DNA from 4 places in the Mesorhizobium sp. B2-4-13 genome. Region 2 is predicted to be linked to each of the others. Evidence: predicted binding sites of a transcription regulator. Region 2 holds the regulator's gene; each other region holds the start of a gene.
What was found. Region 2 encodes LexA, which represses DNA repair genes until DNA is damaged. Its sites were predicted from a motif close to TGTTCNNNNTGTGTTCNG; they were not measured.
Positions count from the first base shown of each region.

Region 1: FJ936_RS23015 (YifB family Mg chelatase-like AAA ATPase) is a predicted target of LexA. The motif match lies at 1,843-1,860, and genes of this name have one in related genera.
Region 3: parE (DNA topoisomerase IV subunit B) is a predicted target of LexA. The motif match lies at 1,480-1,497, and genes of this name have one in related genera.
Region 4: FJ936_RS24740 (UvrD-helicase domain-containing protein) is a predicted target of LexA. The motif match lies at 1,505-1,522, and genes of this name have one in related genera.

Region 1 covers NZ_VFVB01000009.1:66,270-70,024, forward strand. The annotation lists gene FJ936_RS23000 (glycosyltransferase family 2 protein) at 1-432, opposite strand, end outside; gene gshB (glutathione synthase) at 652-1,593, shown strand; gene FJ936_RS23015 (YifB family Mg chelatase-like AAA ATPase) at 1,950-3,482, shown strand; gene FJ936_RS23020 (class I SAM-dependent methyltransferase) at 3,508-3,755, opposite strand, start outside.
Region 2 covers NZ_VFVB01000004.1:594,395-598,149, reverse strand. The annotation lists gene FJ936_RS14815 (ABC transporter substrate-binding protein) at 1-952, opposite strand, end outside; gene FJ936_RS14810 (GntR family transcriptional regulator) at 1,103-1,876, shown strand; gene lexA (transcriptional repressor LexA) at 2,287-3,030, shown strand; gene FJ936_RS14800 (ComEC/Rec2 family competence protein) at 3,024-3,755, opposite strand, start outside.
Region 3 covers NZ_VFVB01000004.1:370,052-373,806, forward strand. The annotation lists gene parE (DNA topoisomerase IV subunit B) at 1-1,409, opposite strand, end outside; gene cpaB (Flp pilus assembly protein CpaB) at 1,648-2,574, shown strand; gene FJ936_RS13750 (type II and III secretion system protein family protein) at 2,665-3,755, shown strand, end outside.
Region 4 covers NZ_VFVB01000010.1:175,908-179,662, reverse strand. The annotation lists gene FJ936_RS24745 (glucose/quinate/shikimate family membrane-bound PQQ-dependent dehydrogenase) at 1-1,305, opposite strand, end outside; gene FJ936_RS24740 (UvrD-helicase domain-containing protein) at 1,563-3,755, shown strand, end outside.

The sequences.
Region 1 (3,755 bases), on a different contig from region 2:
ATAGCGATGCAGGGGCGGCATGGCGCCAGCCTCTATGCCGCCGCGGAAGCGGTTGCCCATGACCAGGTCGGCGCCGCCGCGCAGCCGGGTCACGAAAGCATCGAGCCCAGCGAAATCATAGCTGTCATCGGCGTCGCCCATGATGATGAAGCGGCCCCTGGCGGCGGCGATGCCGCCCAGAAGGGCCGCGCCATAGCCCTTCTGCGCTACCGGCACGACACGGGCGCCGCCCTGGGCTGCGATCTCCCGCGAGCCGTCGGTGCTGCCATTGTCTGATATCAGCACCTCGCCCGCTATGCCGGATTGGTCGAGAAAGGCCTTGGCCTTGCCGATGCAGACGGCGAGCGTCTCGGCCTCGTTGAGGCATGGCATCAGGATGGTGAGTTCGAGCTGCTGGGCCGAGGCTGCGCGGACGGCAGTGAGCGCGTTCATGATCGTCGTTCCATCGGGTGCCCGGCGCTGCGTCAGGTCGGCCGGCTGCATTCGGAGCCTACCGTCGCACGGCAAGGCTTAAGAAAGCGATGATGTCAGTCCTCGCCTTGTCTGCAACCGGCAGGCGCGCCTTGCTGATCCCAATGTTCAAAAGGTCGCGATTGGCAGAACGCGCCGCGACGCTTATATCGCTTGCGTCGACTATGCTGGGGACCTGCAATGAAGTTGAAAATCGCCGTCCAGATGGACCATGTCTCCACCGTGTCGATCGCCGGCGACACCTCGTTCGCCCTGTCGCTGGAGGCGCAGCGGCGCGGTCACCAGCTGTTCCACTACACGCCCGACCGGCTGTCGATGCGCGACGGCAAGGTGTTTGCCCGCGTCGAGGAGATGACGGTGCGCGACGAAAAGGGCAGCCACTATTCGCTGGGCGAAAAGGTGCGCACCGACTTGTCCGAAATGGACGTCGTCCTGCTGCGCCAGGACCCGCCCTTCGACATGAACTACATCACCACGACCCACATCCTCGAGCGCATCCATCCAAAGACGCTGGTCGTCAACGACCCGGCCTGGGTGCGCAACAGCCCGGAAAAGATTTTCGTCACCGAGTTCCCGGACCTGATGCCGGACACGCTGATCACCAAGGATCCGCTCGAAGTCGCCGCCTTCCGCAAGGAATTCGGCGACATCATCGTCAAGCCGCTCTACGGCAATGGCGGCGCCGGCATCTTCCACATGCTTGAAGCCGACCGCAATCTCGCCTCGCTGCTCGAAATGTTCGGCCAGATGTTTCGCGAGCCCTATATCGTGCAGCGTTACCTGAAGGATGTGCGCAAGGGCGACAAACGCATCATTCTGATCGACGGCGAGCCGGTCGGCGCCATCAACCGGGTGCCGGCCGAGCACGACTCCCGCTCCAACATGCATGTCGGCGGCCGCGCCGAGAAGACCGAGTTGACGACACGCGAGCGCGAAATCTGTGCCCGCATCGGGCCGTCGCTGAAAGAGCGCGGCTTCATCCTGGTCGGCATCGACGTCATCGGCGACTACATGACCGAGATCAACGTCACCTCGCCGACCGGCGTGCGCGAGGTTAAGCGCTTCGGCGGCGCCGACATCGCCAGCCTGTTCTGGGACGTGGTGGAGGGGAAGCGGACATAATTTGTTTTCAGTTTGTGTTAACCATGTTCCGCTTTTGCAGCCGGGCACAACCGGCGCGCAACCTGGGCGGCTACCGGTTGCGCCAATGTTCCCGATTTGATCAAGAGTGGCGCCTCAGAGCCGGCGCTGTTCGCGCTCTCCCTGACGTCAGCCGTCTGGGACCCAATCTCGGAACAGCTTGATCTTAGGCGTGTTGCGGCGGCTTTCGGAATGCACCGGCCAGTAGCCGCTCCATGCGCTCACCTCACTTGTTCCTGTAATGTTCTTGCCCTGGGCTGAAATCTGTGGTTGTCTTGCGTTGACGTCGCTCGCGGCCTGTTCACAGGGCAAGGGCGAGCCGGCATCGGGGGCAGACAATGGTGGCGCGGGTTCGTACGGTTGCTTTCCAGGGCATCGAGGCAGTGCCGGTCGACGTGCAGGTGATGATCGCGCCCGGCAAGGTCAACATGCATATCGTCGGCCTGCCAGACAAGGCGGTGGCGGAAAGCCGCGAGCGGGTGCAGGCGGCATTGCATGCGTCGGGCCTGTCAATGCCGTCGAAGAAGGTGACCGTCAACCTGGCGCCCGCCGATCTGCCGAAGGAAGGCAGCCACTACGATCTGCCGATCGCGCTCGGCTTGATGGCAGCCCTTGGCGCCATTCCGGGCGACATGCTGGCTGGCTATGTCGTGCTGGGCGAGCTGTCGCTCGACGGTACGATCACCGCCGTTGCCGGTGCCTTGCCGGCGGCGATCGGCGCCAATGCCGAAGGCAAAGGGCTGATCTGTCCCTTCGCTTGCGGGCCGGAAGCGGCCTGGGCGGGGCGGGAATTCGACATTCTCGCGCCGCGCAGCCTGATTGCGATCGCCAATCATTTCCGCGGCACACAGGTGCTGTCGCGCCCGGAGGCCGGCATCCGCGCGGCGGCGCGCGACCTGCCCGACCTTGCCGACATCAAGGGCCAGGAGACGGCGAAGCGGGCGCTGGAAGTGGCGGCCGCCGGCGGACACAATCTGCTGATGATCGGTCCGCCAGGCTCAGGCAAATCGATGCTAGCGCAGCGCCTGCCGTCGATCCTGCCGCCACTGGCGCCGAAGGAACTGCTCGAAGTCTCGATGATCGCCTCGGTGGCTGGCGAGCTCGGCGAAGGCAAGCTGACCGACCGGCGGCCGTTCCGCGCCCCGCACCATTCGGCCTCGATGGCGGCGATGGTGGGCGGCGGCCTGCGCGCGCGGCCGGGCGAGGTGTCGCTCGCTCATCACGGCGTGCTGTTCCTCGACGAGTTCCCCGAATTCACGCCGCAGACGCTCGATGCGCTGCGCCAGCCGCTTGAAACCGGCGACTGCATGATCGCACGGGCCAACCATCGCGTCACCTATCCGGCCCGCATCCAGCTGGTGGCGGCGATGAACCCGTGCCGCTGCGGCATGGCCGGCGAACCGGGTTATCGCTGCCTGCGCGGCGATCGTTGCCGCACCGATTACCAGGCGCGCATTTCAGGTCCGCTGCTCGACCGCATCGATCTCAGGATCGAAGTGCCGGCGGTCTCGGCCAGCGACCTGATCCGGCCGGACCGGGCGGAAAAGAGCGCCGACGTGGCGTTGCGCGTGGCGCGTGCCCGCACCATCCAGCGCGAGCGTTTCGAGCGGCTCGGCGTCAACAGCGCCACCACCAACGCGCATTGTTCTCCTGCCATCATCGAGACGATCGCCATGCCGGACGCCGCAGGCCTGTCGCTGCTCAAGGATGCCAGCGAAAAACTCGCCTTTTCGGCGCGGGCCTACCACCGGGTGCTCAAAGTGGCGCGCACGCTCGCCGACCTCGACGCCAGCGAATGTGTCGGCCGCATCCATCTGGCCGAGGCGATTTCCTATCGCATGAGTTCGGAGCGCATGGCGCAGGCGGCGTAGCCGCGTTCCGCGCAGCTCCGGTTAGCTATCGCAAGGTCGCGATGAAATGCAGGCGACGGTCGAAAAACACGCTGGCCGGGAACGGATAGAGCGACAGCTTCTCACGCCAGGTGCGGGGTGTGATGCCCGCGGCGGCAAAAATGGCGTCCCACTCGGCCTTCGAGAGATAGTTGTAAGGCAGGCGCACGTTGTGCCCCTTGTTGCCCACCCAATCCATGAAACGAAGCGTCTGGTAGGCCGCGAAGCCTTCGCGCGAGTGATCCTTGATGACAA
Region 2 (3,755 bases):
CCGGTATCTCGATGCCGAACGCGGCCATCGCCTTGCGCGAGATCGTTGCCATGTGGTCCTTGTAGGCCGGGCGCGACGGCGCGATCGTCTTAGGATCCTTGCCCTTGAGGATCTCGGCGGCGATGTTGCCGGCGTTGACGCCGACCTGCGTGTAATTGACCGCGAAGCTCGCCGGCACGGTGCCGTTACGGACCGCACTGTCATCGGAGTTGACGACCGGGATACCGGCCTGGCGCGCGGCCGCGGAGACAGCGGCGATCGCCGGCTGGATCAGGTTCGAGGCCGGGCCGTAGATCACGTCGGCCTTGCCGGCGAGCGAAGCGATGCGTTGCTGGATGTCATTGACGTTGTCGATGCCGACCTCCACCACCTCGAAACCGGCGGCCGGTGCCGCCGCCTTGATCTTTTCGACCAAGGCAACGTCATTGGCCTCACCGGGATTATAAGGCACGCCGAAGCGCTTGGCGTTCGGCAGCAGCTTCTTGGTGAAGGCCATCACCGCGGCGACGTCCTGCAGATCGCTGGCGCCGGTCATGCCTTCGTCTCCGGCGTCCCATGACGGCACCAGCTTGGCCGCCACCGGATCGGTGACCGCGGCAAAAACGATCGGAATGCCGGAACCGGCAAGCGCTTTCTTGGCGATCTGCGATACCGGCGTGGTGATGGTGTAGATCAGCTTGGGCTGCTCGGCCTGCAGCTTGGCGATCATCTGCGGCACCAGCGATGCATCGAAATTGGTGTGGCTCTCCGTGTAGACGACGTCCTTACCCTCGACGAAGCCATTATCCGTCAGCGCCTTCTTGAAGCCGGCTATGGCGGCGTTCAATTGCGGATGCTCGCCGAAATTGGCAATGCCGATACGGATCTGATCGGCCGCGGCACTGCCGGCACTGACCATCAATGCGCCTGCCAGGGCCAAGCCCGACAACCAAGCGGATTTCGACTTCAACATCATTTCCTCCCAGATTTGATCAGGGCCGCTTGGAAACGCGGCTACTACGGCGATCATGGTGAGTCCGCTGGTCTGTGTCAAACATTATATATAATTGTTGCTGTGACGCACTATCATATATACTTTTCGCCAGACGACGGATTGATCACCATGCTGAATGAAACGAGTTCCACAAAAACGGAAGCCGCCTATCAGCTGTTGCGGCGCGACATCCTGACCACGCGCCTCATGCCCGGCGCCCCGCTCAAACTGAGTGCGCTGCGCGGCACCTATGGCGTCGGCTGGACACCGTTGCGCGAAGCCCTGTCGCGGCTCGAGGCCGAACGCCTGGTCACCGCGATCAGCAATCGTGGTTTTGCCGTGGCTCCGGTGTCGCGGGCCGAGCTGGAGGATCTGGCACGCGCCAGGATGGTGGTCGAGATACCCCTGTTCCTCGAATCTATGGAAAAAGGCGGTAGGGAGTGGGAGGATGCCGTGGTCACCGCCCACTACCGGCTCTCGCGTTGCAAGACGGCGGTCGACGATCCCTCGGACGCGGCCGTCGACAGATGGGACGAGAACCACGAGGCTTTCCATGCGGCGCTGCTGAGCGCCGCCACATGCGACTGGCTGTTGCGGTTCCGCTCGACGATCTCGGATCAGTTGCGCCGGCATCATCGCTTTCTTGGTCTGGCGCCGACACTGCGGGCCGCGGCCGGCCTCAAGGATGGCTATGAAGAGGCAATCGAAGCGCTGCGCGAAGCGATTGCGATCGAACACCATACCGCGATCATGGAAGCGGCGCTCGACCGTGACATCGAGCGGGCCAAGGCGCTGATGACGGCGCATATCGGCTACACACTGCACGTCTATGTCCACAGCGAAGACAGCGGCGCTACCAGATACGCCGCTCGCGCCGGCAGCTTGAAGGCGGGTTCGGGATAACTTCAGCGCTTCCGCGACGCCTATTCGAACGCGCTGGCCGGAGTGCGCCGAACGCCCGGATCCATGGCCGCCCGAAGCTACCAATCGTTGGCATTTTGGTTTCGTTTCGTTCCGCGAATAATGGCTCCGCGAATTATACGTCCCTCCGAGGAGAAGCCTTCCAACTAACTGATGCCAAAGCCTCGTCGGCGGATGGGCCACAGGCCATTAACCAAAACGATTTCAATGCGCCTGCCGATGGCAGAAAGGACTGGTTGCTGCCCGCCGTCGCGGGCAAAAAACTTCAGACCCCTTAACAAATTCATTAAACTTTAAACGGTTGCAGAACACAACTGGAACAGATAGTGTTTGTTCTGGGTTTGTTTTTTCGATTCTGGTTCAACCTTTCGTTCAATGTCTTGGGGGCCGCCATGCTGACACGCAAGCAACATGAACTGCTGATGTTCATCCACGAACGGCTCAAGGAAAGCGGGATACCGCCTTCCTTCGACGAGATGAAGGAAGCACTCGATCTTGCCTCCAAGTCGGGGATCCATCGCCTGATCACGGCCCTGGAGGAGCGCGGCTTCATTCGCCGGCTACCCAATCGGGCGCGCGCGCTGGAAGTGCTGCGGCTGCCGGACTCGATCGCGCCGGGCCTCAATGCGGCAAAGAAGTTCTCGCCAAGCGTCATCCAAGGCAGCCTTGGCCAAGGCAGTCTCGGACGCCAGATCAGGCCGGCCGCTGCGCCTTCGCGCCTGCCCGCGGCCGGCAACGACGACGATGCGGTTTCAGCCGTGTCCATCCCGGTCATGGGCCGTATCGCCGCCGGTGTGCCGATCGATGCCATCCAGCATCAGACGCATTCGATCTCGGTGCCGCCGGACATGATCATGGGCGGCGAGCACTATGCGTTGGAGGTCAAGGGCGACTCGATGATCGAGGCTGGTATCTTCGATGGAGACACGGTCATTATCCGCAATGCCGACACGGCAAGCCCGGGCGAAATTATCGTGGCACTGGTCGACGAAGAGGAAGCGACACTGAAGCGGTTCCGCCGCAAAGGCGCTTCGATCGCTCTCGAGGCCGCCAATCCAGCCTACGAAACGCGCATTTTCGGGCCGGACAGGGTCAAGGTACAAGGCAAGCTGGTCGGATTGATCAGGCGCTACTGAACCGGCTTGTTATCGGGCTTGTCGGGTTTTTTGTACGGCGGCAGCCCCCTCGCCTCGCGTGAGAATTTTCGCTGTTCGTGCCAGGGCCGGTATGGTCCGTCGACGGCGAATGCGATCGCGGCCCGGGTCGTGGCCGACTGGGGATTGAAGAAGACGGCAGCGCTTCCCTTGCGGGCGAGCTGCCGTTTGGTGACGACGAGAACCAGTGGATTGTGGCAGGCGTCATAGGCGGTTGCGTCATTGACGATGATCAGGTCGGCGAAAGCGCAGGCTTTCCAGGTGGTCTTGCGGTCCTCGACATAGGCAATGATCGCGCCGGAAGGGTGCCTGGCAAGGCACAGGCCTTCGCGGCAGTAGAAGGGCGATCCCAGCGGCAGGTCGGTGGGACTGGCAACATCGAATTGCCCGTCTGTCGTGTCGAACATTTCCGGTTTGACGATTGTTTCGGAGATCAGGGCGCGCTTCCAGTTGTCGGTTGCGAATTCGTTCGGACGTTCCCGGTTGACGGCCAGTTCGCCATTGCCGATCGGCAGCGCGACCAGCCGCGCATCTTCCGAGATCAGCACATCGGGCGCGCGCGTATGCGACACAGTCAACAGGCCGGCAAGCGCGAATGGCAGCGCCGCGAGCCGCAGCCATGTCGTCGCCATCGTCGCGATAACCAGCGCGACGGTGACCAGCAGCACGGATTGCTGCGAAATCAGCCCGACTCCATCGACCGGAGA
Region 3 (3,755 bases), 220 kb from region 2:
ACGATGAAGAGTTCGGCACCCGCCGCCGCGTTCTGCGTGCAGTCGGCGAGCTTGCCCGGCAAGCGCAGCTTGCGCACCGCGCTCTTGCGCGACACTTCCTTTTCCTGGCGGCGGCGCACCCGTTCGTCGGCGCGCGCGATCACCCAGTCGAGCAGCTTCGAGGCTTCCTGCGGATTGTCGGCCAGCCAGTGGTCGAACGGGTCGCGGATCGCGGTCTCGACGATGCGTATCGCCTCGATCGTCGCCAGCCTGTCCTTGGTCTGGCCGACGAATTCCGGCTCGCGAATGAACACCGACAGCATGCCGGCGGCCGAGATCATGACGTCTTCCGAGGTGACGATCGAGGCGCGCTTGTTGCCGACGAGGTCGGCATAGGCGCGCAGGCCGCGCGTCAGCACGTTTCGGAAGCCGGCTTCGTGGGTGCCGCCTTCACCGGTCGGGATGGTGTTGCAGTAGGAATTGATGAAGCCGTCGCCACCGAACCAGGTCACCGCCCATTCGAGCGAGCCATGGCCGCCTTGCTTATCGCTCTTGCCGGCGAAGATTTCGCGCGTCACCTGGAATTCATCGCCGAGCGACGCCTTCAGATAATCCTTGAGGCCGCCTGGGAAATGGAATTCCGCCTTGGCCGGTGTCTGATCCTTTTCCCTGATCAGGGAGGGATCGCAGGTCCAGCGGATCTCGACGCCGCCAAACAGGTAAGCCTTCGAACGCGTCATGCGGTAGAGACGCGCCGGCTCGAAGGCCGCGCCCTTGCCGAAAATCTGTTCGTCGGGGTGGAAGCGGATTTTTGTGCCGCGACGGTTGTGGACTTCGCCGAGCTGCTCCAGTCCGGTCACCGGGACGCCGCGCGAAAAGCGCTGGCGATAAAGCTGGCGCCCACGTGCCACCTCGACCTCGAGATGATCCGACAGGGCGTTGACGACGGAGACGCCAACGCCGTGCAGGCCGCCGGATGTTTCGTAGACCTTGGAGTCGAACTTGCCGCCCGAATGCAGCGTCGTCATGATGACTTCGAGCGCCGGCTTCTTGAATTTTGGGTGCATGTCGACCGGAATGCCGCGGCCATTGTCGGTAACCGTGAGATGGCCGTCGGCGGAGAGTTCGACATCGATGAAGGTGGCGTGGCCGGCAACCGCTTCGTCCATCGAATTGTCGATGACCTCGGCGAACAGATGGTGCATCGCCTTGTCGTCAGTGCCGCCAATATACATGCCTGGCCGGCGGCGCACCGGCTCAAGGCCCTCAAGCACCTCGATGTCGGCGGCGCTGTAGCCCTCGCTGCCATCCTTGGTTGCGGCTGGACGCCTGGCGGCCGCCTGTACCAGCGGATCCGCCGGGCGCGCCGGCGTGCGAACCGGCTGCGGCTGTTTTTCCAGATTGCCGAAAAGATCGTTGTTGTCGTCCATGCCTGCCATAGAGTCCAAGCTGCGAATCACCCCGTCGATACTGCCACGCTTTTCAGCGCCAAGCGACGGAGGTTCCTGTTACGTTCGGGGATTTAACTGCTCTTACCCTAAAACCATTCGATAACCAAGCGGGCGGAAATAGGTCAAATGCCGCCGCGCAATATTCCTGATTCTTTAACAATGCCGCCTAGCGTGAGCCCAACATAACAAGAAACGACGGGCATCAGGGGTTTTCGGCGTGAGGGGCAAGGCCATAACGATGATCGGCATCGCCGCCGTTTTCGGCGCGATCTCGATCTTTGCCGCGGATTTCTGGGTCAAGAGCCAAGCGAAGGCCGATGCCCAGGAGAAAACGGCCTCGATCGCCGCTCCGGCCGCGCCCAGGATCGAGTTCAAGACCATCGTGGTGGCGAACGCGCCGTTGCGCTACGGCATGGAGCTCGACCGCGCCAAGCTCAGCGAAATCCCGTGGCCGCAGGATTCCCTTCCGCAGGGCGCCTTTGCCACCATCGATGGATTGCTCGGCGAAGGCGGCCGGGTCGCGCTGTCGCCGATCGAGATCAACGAGCCGGTGCTGCTCGCCAAGCTGTCGGGACCGAACGGCCGCGCGACGCTGTCCAACATGCTGACGCCCGGAATGCGGGCGGTCACCATCCGCACCGACGAGATCGCCGGCGTCGGTGGCTTCGTGACGCCGGGCGACCGGGTCGATGTCGTGCTGACGCGCGATGCCGGCGAAATCCAGGAAGTCGCCAAGAACGCGCAAGGGGCTGCCGGTTCGACCATCACCTCGGAGATCGTCGTTGCCGACGCCAAGGTGCTCAGCGTCGGGCAGGGCGCCGACGAGCGCCAGACGACGCCGCAGGTGGCCAATTCCGTGACCCTCGAGGTGACGAGCGACGGCGCGCAGAAAGTGGCGCTTGCCCGCACCGTCGGAACGCTGTCGCTGTCGCTTCGCTCCGCCAGCGAAGGCGGCGATGGCAAGAACGGCGTCACCACCATCTCTTCCTTCGGCGGATCCGTCGCTTCCAAGACGCAGGCCGTGGCCGGCTCCTTGTTCGATGCCATAGCGAAGGAGCCGGAGAAGCCGAAATTCAAGACGATCATCGTGACGCGCGGCACGCAGGCCGAGGAATATCAGGTTCCAACGCGGGACCAGAAGTAAAGACCGGTGGGGACCGGGCGGGACGGGACAATGTTGATGCGTACCCTATATCGAATGACGGCTCGGTCGCGCTTGGTGCGCGCCCTGGCAATGGCGTTTACCCTGGCTGCGAGCGGCGTGCTTGCCTTGCCCGGAGCGGCGAAGGCGGACAACGACATCGTCTATGTCTCGTCGACCAAGAATGCGTCGATCAAGGTTGCCAAGGGCAAGCCCAAGACGATCATGACGAGCGCGGCCTTCTACCAGATCGTCATCGGTGATCCGGAGATCGCCAACGTCAACCCGCTGACCGACAAATCCTTCTATGTGCTGGGCAACAATCTCGGCACCACCGGCATTGCGCTGTTCGACCAGAACAAGCAGCTCGTCGGCACCGTGGACATCGAGGTGACGCTCGACACCGACCAATTGGCGAACACTATCCGTGCCAGTGTGCCGGACGCCAAGATCAAGGTCGGCTCGGCCAACGGCCGTGTCGTGCTGTCGGGTGAGGCGGATGACGCGGTTGCAGCGGATAAGGCAAGCAAGATCGCCAGCCGCTTTTCCGGCAATGAGGAAGTGATCAACTCGGTCAATATCTCTTCGTCGCAGCAGGTTCAGCTCAATGTCCGGTTCGTCGAGATCAACCGTCAGGCAGGGCAGGACCTGGGCGCGAAATACAGCGCCAATTTCGCCTACGGCTTCGGCGGTCGCGACATTTCACTGGATCCGGGCACGGTCCCAGCGGCGGGGACCGGCGAGATCATCGGCCGACTGCTGTCGAACGGCGTCTCGATCGACATTGCCATTAAGGCGCTGGAAGAGCGCGGCCTTGCCCGTCGGCTGGCTGAGCCGAACCTGATCGCGCGTTCAGGGGAGACAGCGAGCTTCCTGGCCGGCGGCGAATTTCCGATCCCGGTTTCGGAGGACAACGGCAAGATTTCGGTCAGCTACAAGAAATATGGCGTTAGCCTGGATTTCAAGCCGACCGTACTCAAGGACGGGTTGGTCAGCCTCGACATCGCGCCGGAAGTCTCCTCGATCGATGCGTCGGCGTCCTACAATATCGGCAACATTTCCGTGCCCGGCTTCATCGTGCGCCGCGCCAAGACCTCGGTCGACCTGAAGAACGGCCAGAGCTTCATGATCGCCGGGCTTTTGCAGTCCCAGAACGACATTACCACGTCTCGCATTCCCGGCCT
Region 4 (3,755 bases), on a different contig from region 2:
GTTGAGGTCCAGCGCGGTGATCGAGGAGGAGAATTTCTCCACATTGGCACTGCGGCCCATGCCGAGCTGGTCCGGCGTCTGGTTGCCGAGCGGCACGTAGAGCAGGCCGAGCTTCTCGTCGGCGCTCGGCGTCGACCACATGTTGGGCGAGTTGGCGGTGTAGGTCTGGCCGGCCGGCAGCGGCGTCGTCTGGTCCGGATTGCCGGAATCCCAGTTCCACAGCAATTTGCCGCTGCTCGCATCATAGGCGCGGATGACGCCGGACGGCTCCTGCGTCGAATAATTGTCGTTGACCGCCCCGCCGACGATGATCTTGCCGCCGGCAATCAGCGGCGCCGAGGTCGAGTAGTAATAGCCCGACTTCGGATACGGCATGCCCGTCAACAGATTGAGCGTGCCGCCCTCGGCGAAGGCCGGGCAAACCTGCCCGTTGGCGGCGTCGAGCGCGATCAGCCGCGCATCCGAGGTCGGCAGGTAGACGCGCGCCGCGCAGGGCTGGCCGGCGGCGCCTGCTGCGTCGGCATAATAGGAGACGCCCCGGCAGGTCTGGTGCTGGCGGTCCTTGTCGAGCTTGATCTTGGGATCGTAGCGCCACTTCTCCTTGCCGGTCGCCGCATCGACGGCGATGGCGAAGTTGTGCGGCGTGCAGATATAGAGCGTGTCGCCCACTTTGAGCGGTGTCACCTGATAAGTGGTCTCGCCGACATCGTCGGGGCCCTTGACGTCGCCGGTGCGATAGGTCCAGGCCGGCTTCAGGTTGGCGACGTTTTCCGGCGTGATCTGGTCGAGCGGCGAATAGCGCTGGCCGAACTGCGTGCGCCCGTAATAGTGCCATTCGCCCGCAGGCACATCGCCGCCGAGATTGGCGTTGGGGATCACCTTGTCGGTGTCGAGGGCGCCGCCGATGTCCTTCGGGTCCGTGGTCATCGAATAGCCGGCCACCGCCAGCGATGCCAGCACGGCAAGGATCAAAGGGGCTCGCCCGTCCGGACCGGCAAGGCCGCGCCGCGCCCACGGCGTCAGCAGCCACAACGCCACCAGCACGATGATGCCGCCGCGGGGACCGAGTTCCCACCAGTCGAAGCCGGTTTCCCAGACCGCCCAGGCCAGCGTGCCGAGCACGATCGCCGCGTAGAGCCAGAGCGCCGTGGAACGGCGCCGGTAGAGCAGCCAGGCGGCGACCAGGAAGGCGAGACCGACGATGATGTAGTACCAACTGCCGCCCAGCGAAGCCAACCAGATGCCGCCGGCGCCAAGCGCCAGGCCTATGAGGAAGAGAATGAGGGAGGTGATGGTGACAGCCAAGATGATACTCCTTCGACTGTTGCGCGCATGGGGCGGGCAAGGGCAACCCGGCATGGCGTGTTGCCCGTGCAACTTTCTCCCGACGGCGGCGCCTGTCAAGCGTAGGTCGCGGACCCGCGGGCAGCAACCTCGTTCCGCCTGGGATTGTTCCACAACGGCGGTTCCCATATCGGTGAAGCCGCCGTATCGGGCACTTTACCGGAACAAAACGTAGACAGTTCTGGTCTTTCCCTCCCGAATCACTACATTCGGGGGAGATGTCCGGCTTTTCCGAAGACATGCCCTTTTTCGACGAACCCAATGCGCGGCCCACGGCCCCGTCGGGCATTGCCGCGCGCGCCATGGCTGCCCGCGGCGGCCAAAACAATGCGCCCGACTATCTCAGGGGCTTGAATCCCGAGCAGCGGCTGGCCGTGGAGACCACCGAAGGCCCGGTTCTGGTGCTGGCCGGCGCCGGCACGGGCAAGACGCGCGTGCTGACCACCCGCATCGCCCACATCCTTGCCACCGGCAGGGCCTTCCCCTCGCAGATCCTGGCCGTCACCTTCACCAACAAGGCCGCGCGCGAGATGAAGCAGCGCATCGGCATCCTGATCGGCGAAGGCAATGTCGAGGGCATGCCGTGGCTCGGCACCTTCCACTCGATCGGCGTGAAGCTGCTGCGCCGCCACGCCGAGCTTGCCGGGCTGAGGTCCGACTTCACCATCCTCGACACCGACGACGTCGTGCGCTTGATCAAGCAGCTGATCCAGGCCGAGGGCCTGGACGACAAGCGCTGGCCCGCGAAACAGTTCGCCCAGATGATCGACGGCTGGAAGAACAAGGGCCAGGGTCCGGCCGACATCGCCGAGGGCGATGCGCGCAGCTTCGCCAACGGCAAGGGCCGCGAGCTCTACAAGTCCTATCAGGAGCGGCTGCAGACGCTGAACGCCTGCGATTTCGGCGATTTGCTCTGCCACCCGATCCGCATCCTCCGCGCCAATCCCGATGTGCTGAAGGACTATCACCGGCGGTTCAAATACATCCTCGTCGACGAGTACCAGGACACCAACACTGCCCAATACATGTGGCTGCGGCTTCTGGCGCAGAGGCCGAGCGGACCACAACCAGCGCGAAGTGGTTCTCCGGGTGGGCGCGCTCCAAGTTTTTCCGGTGTTTCGGATAAAACGGAAGCGGCTAGCTATAGACCGGCAACTCCAGAGGACGAATCAGCAGTTTCGGCCGAAGGCCGCAAGCCCGACCGGGCGTCCGAGCCGTTGCGAGGCCCCCGCGGAAGGCCCGCGCCGGCAGGCGCGGAACAGCCCGTGAGCGAAAACAAAGTCAATATCTGCTGCGTCGGCGATGACGACCAGTCGATCTACGGCTGGCGCGGCGCCGAGGTCGACAACATCCTGCGCTTCGACAAGGATTTTCCGGGCGCCACCATCATCCGGCTGGAGCGCAACTACCGCTCGACCGCGCACATACTGGGCGCCGCCTCCCATCTCATCGCCTACAATGAGGGCCGTTTCGGCAAGACGCTGTTCACCGACCGCAACGATCCCGAGGACGGCAAGGTCAACGTCCACGCCGCCTGGGATTCGGAGGAGGAAGCCCGCGCCATCGGCGAGACCATCGAGGCCTACCAGCGCCAGAAGCACAATTTGAACGATATGGCGATCCTGGTCCGCGCGTCCTTTCAGATGCGCGCCTTCGAGGACCGCTTCATCACGCTCGGCCTTAACTACCGCGTCATCGGCGGTCCGCGTTTTTACGAGCGCATGGAAATCCGCGACGCGCTGGCCTTCTTCCGCGTCGTCGCCAACAGCACCGACGACCTCGCCTTCGAGCGCATCGTCAATGTGCCCAAGCGCGGCTTGGGCGAAGCGACCATCCGCCAGATCCACGACACCGCGCGCGCCTTGCGCATCCCGATGCTGGAGGCGGCGGGTACACTGGCGGAAAGCGACGAGCTGAAGCCGAAACCGCGCGCCGCGCTGCGCGAGGTCGCGGCCAATTTCGAACGCTGGCAAAAGGCGCTGGAAACCACGCCGCACACCGAACTCGCCGAGACCATTCTCGAGGAGAGCGGCTACACCGACATGTGGAAGAACGACCGCTCGGCGGAAGCCCCCGGGCGGCTTGAGAACCTGAAGGAACTGATCCGTTCGATGGAGGAGTACGAATCGCTGCGCTCCTTCCTCGAACATGTCGCGCTGGTCATGGATGCCGAGCAGAATGCCGGGCTCGATGCCGTCTCCATCATGACGCTGCATTCGGCCAAGGGCCTCGAATTCGAGACCGTCTTCCTGCCCGGCTGGGAAGAAGGCCTCTTTCCCCATCAGCGCGCACTCGACGAAGGCGGCCGCTCGGGGCTCGAGGAAGAGCGGCGTCTCGCCTATGTCGGGCTGACGCGGGCCAAGAAGAACCTGCATATCTGGTTCGTCTCCAACCGCCTCATCCACGGGCTC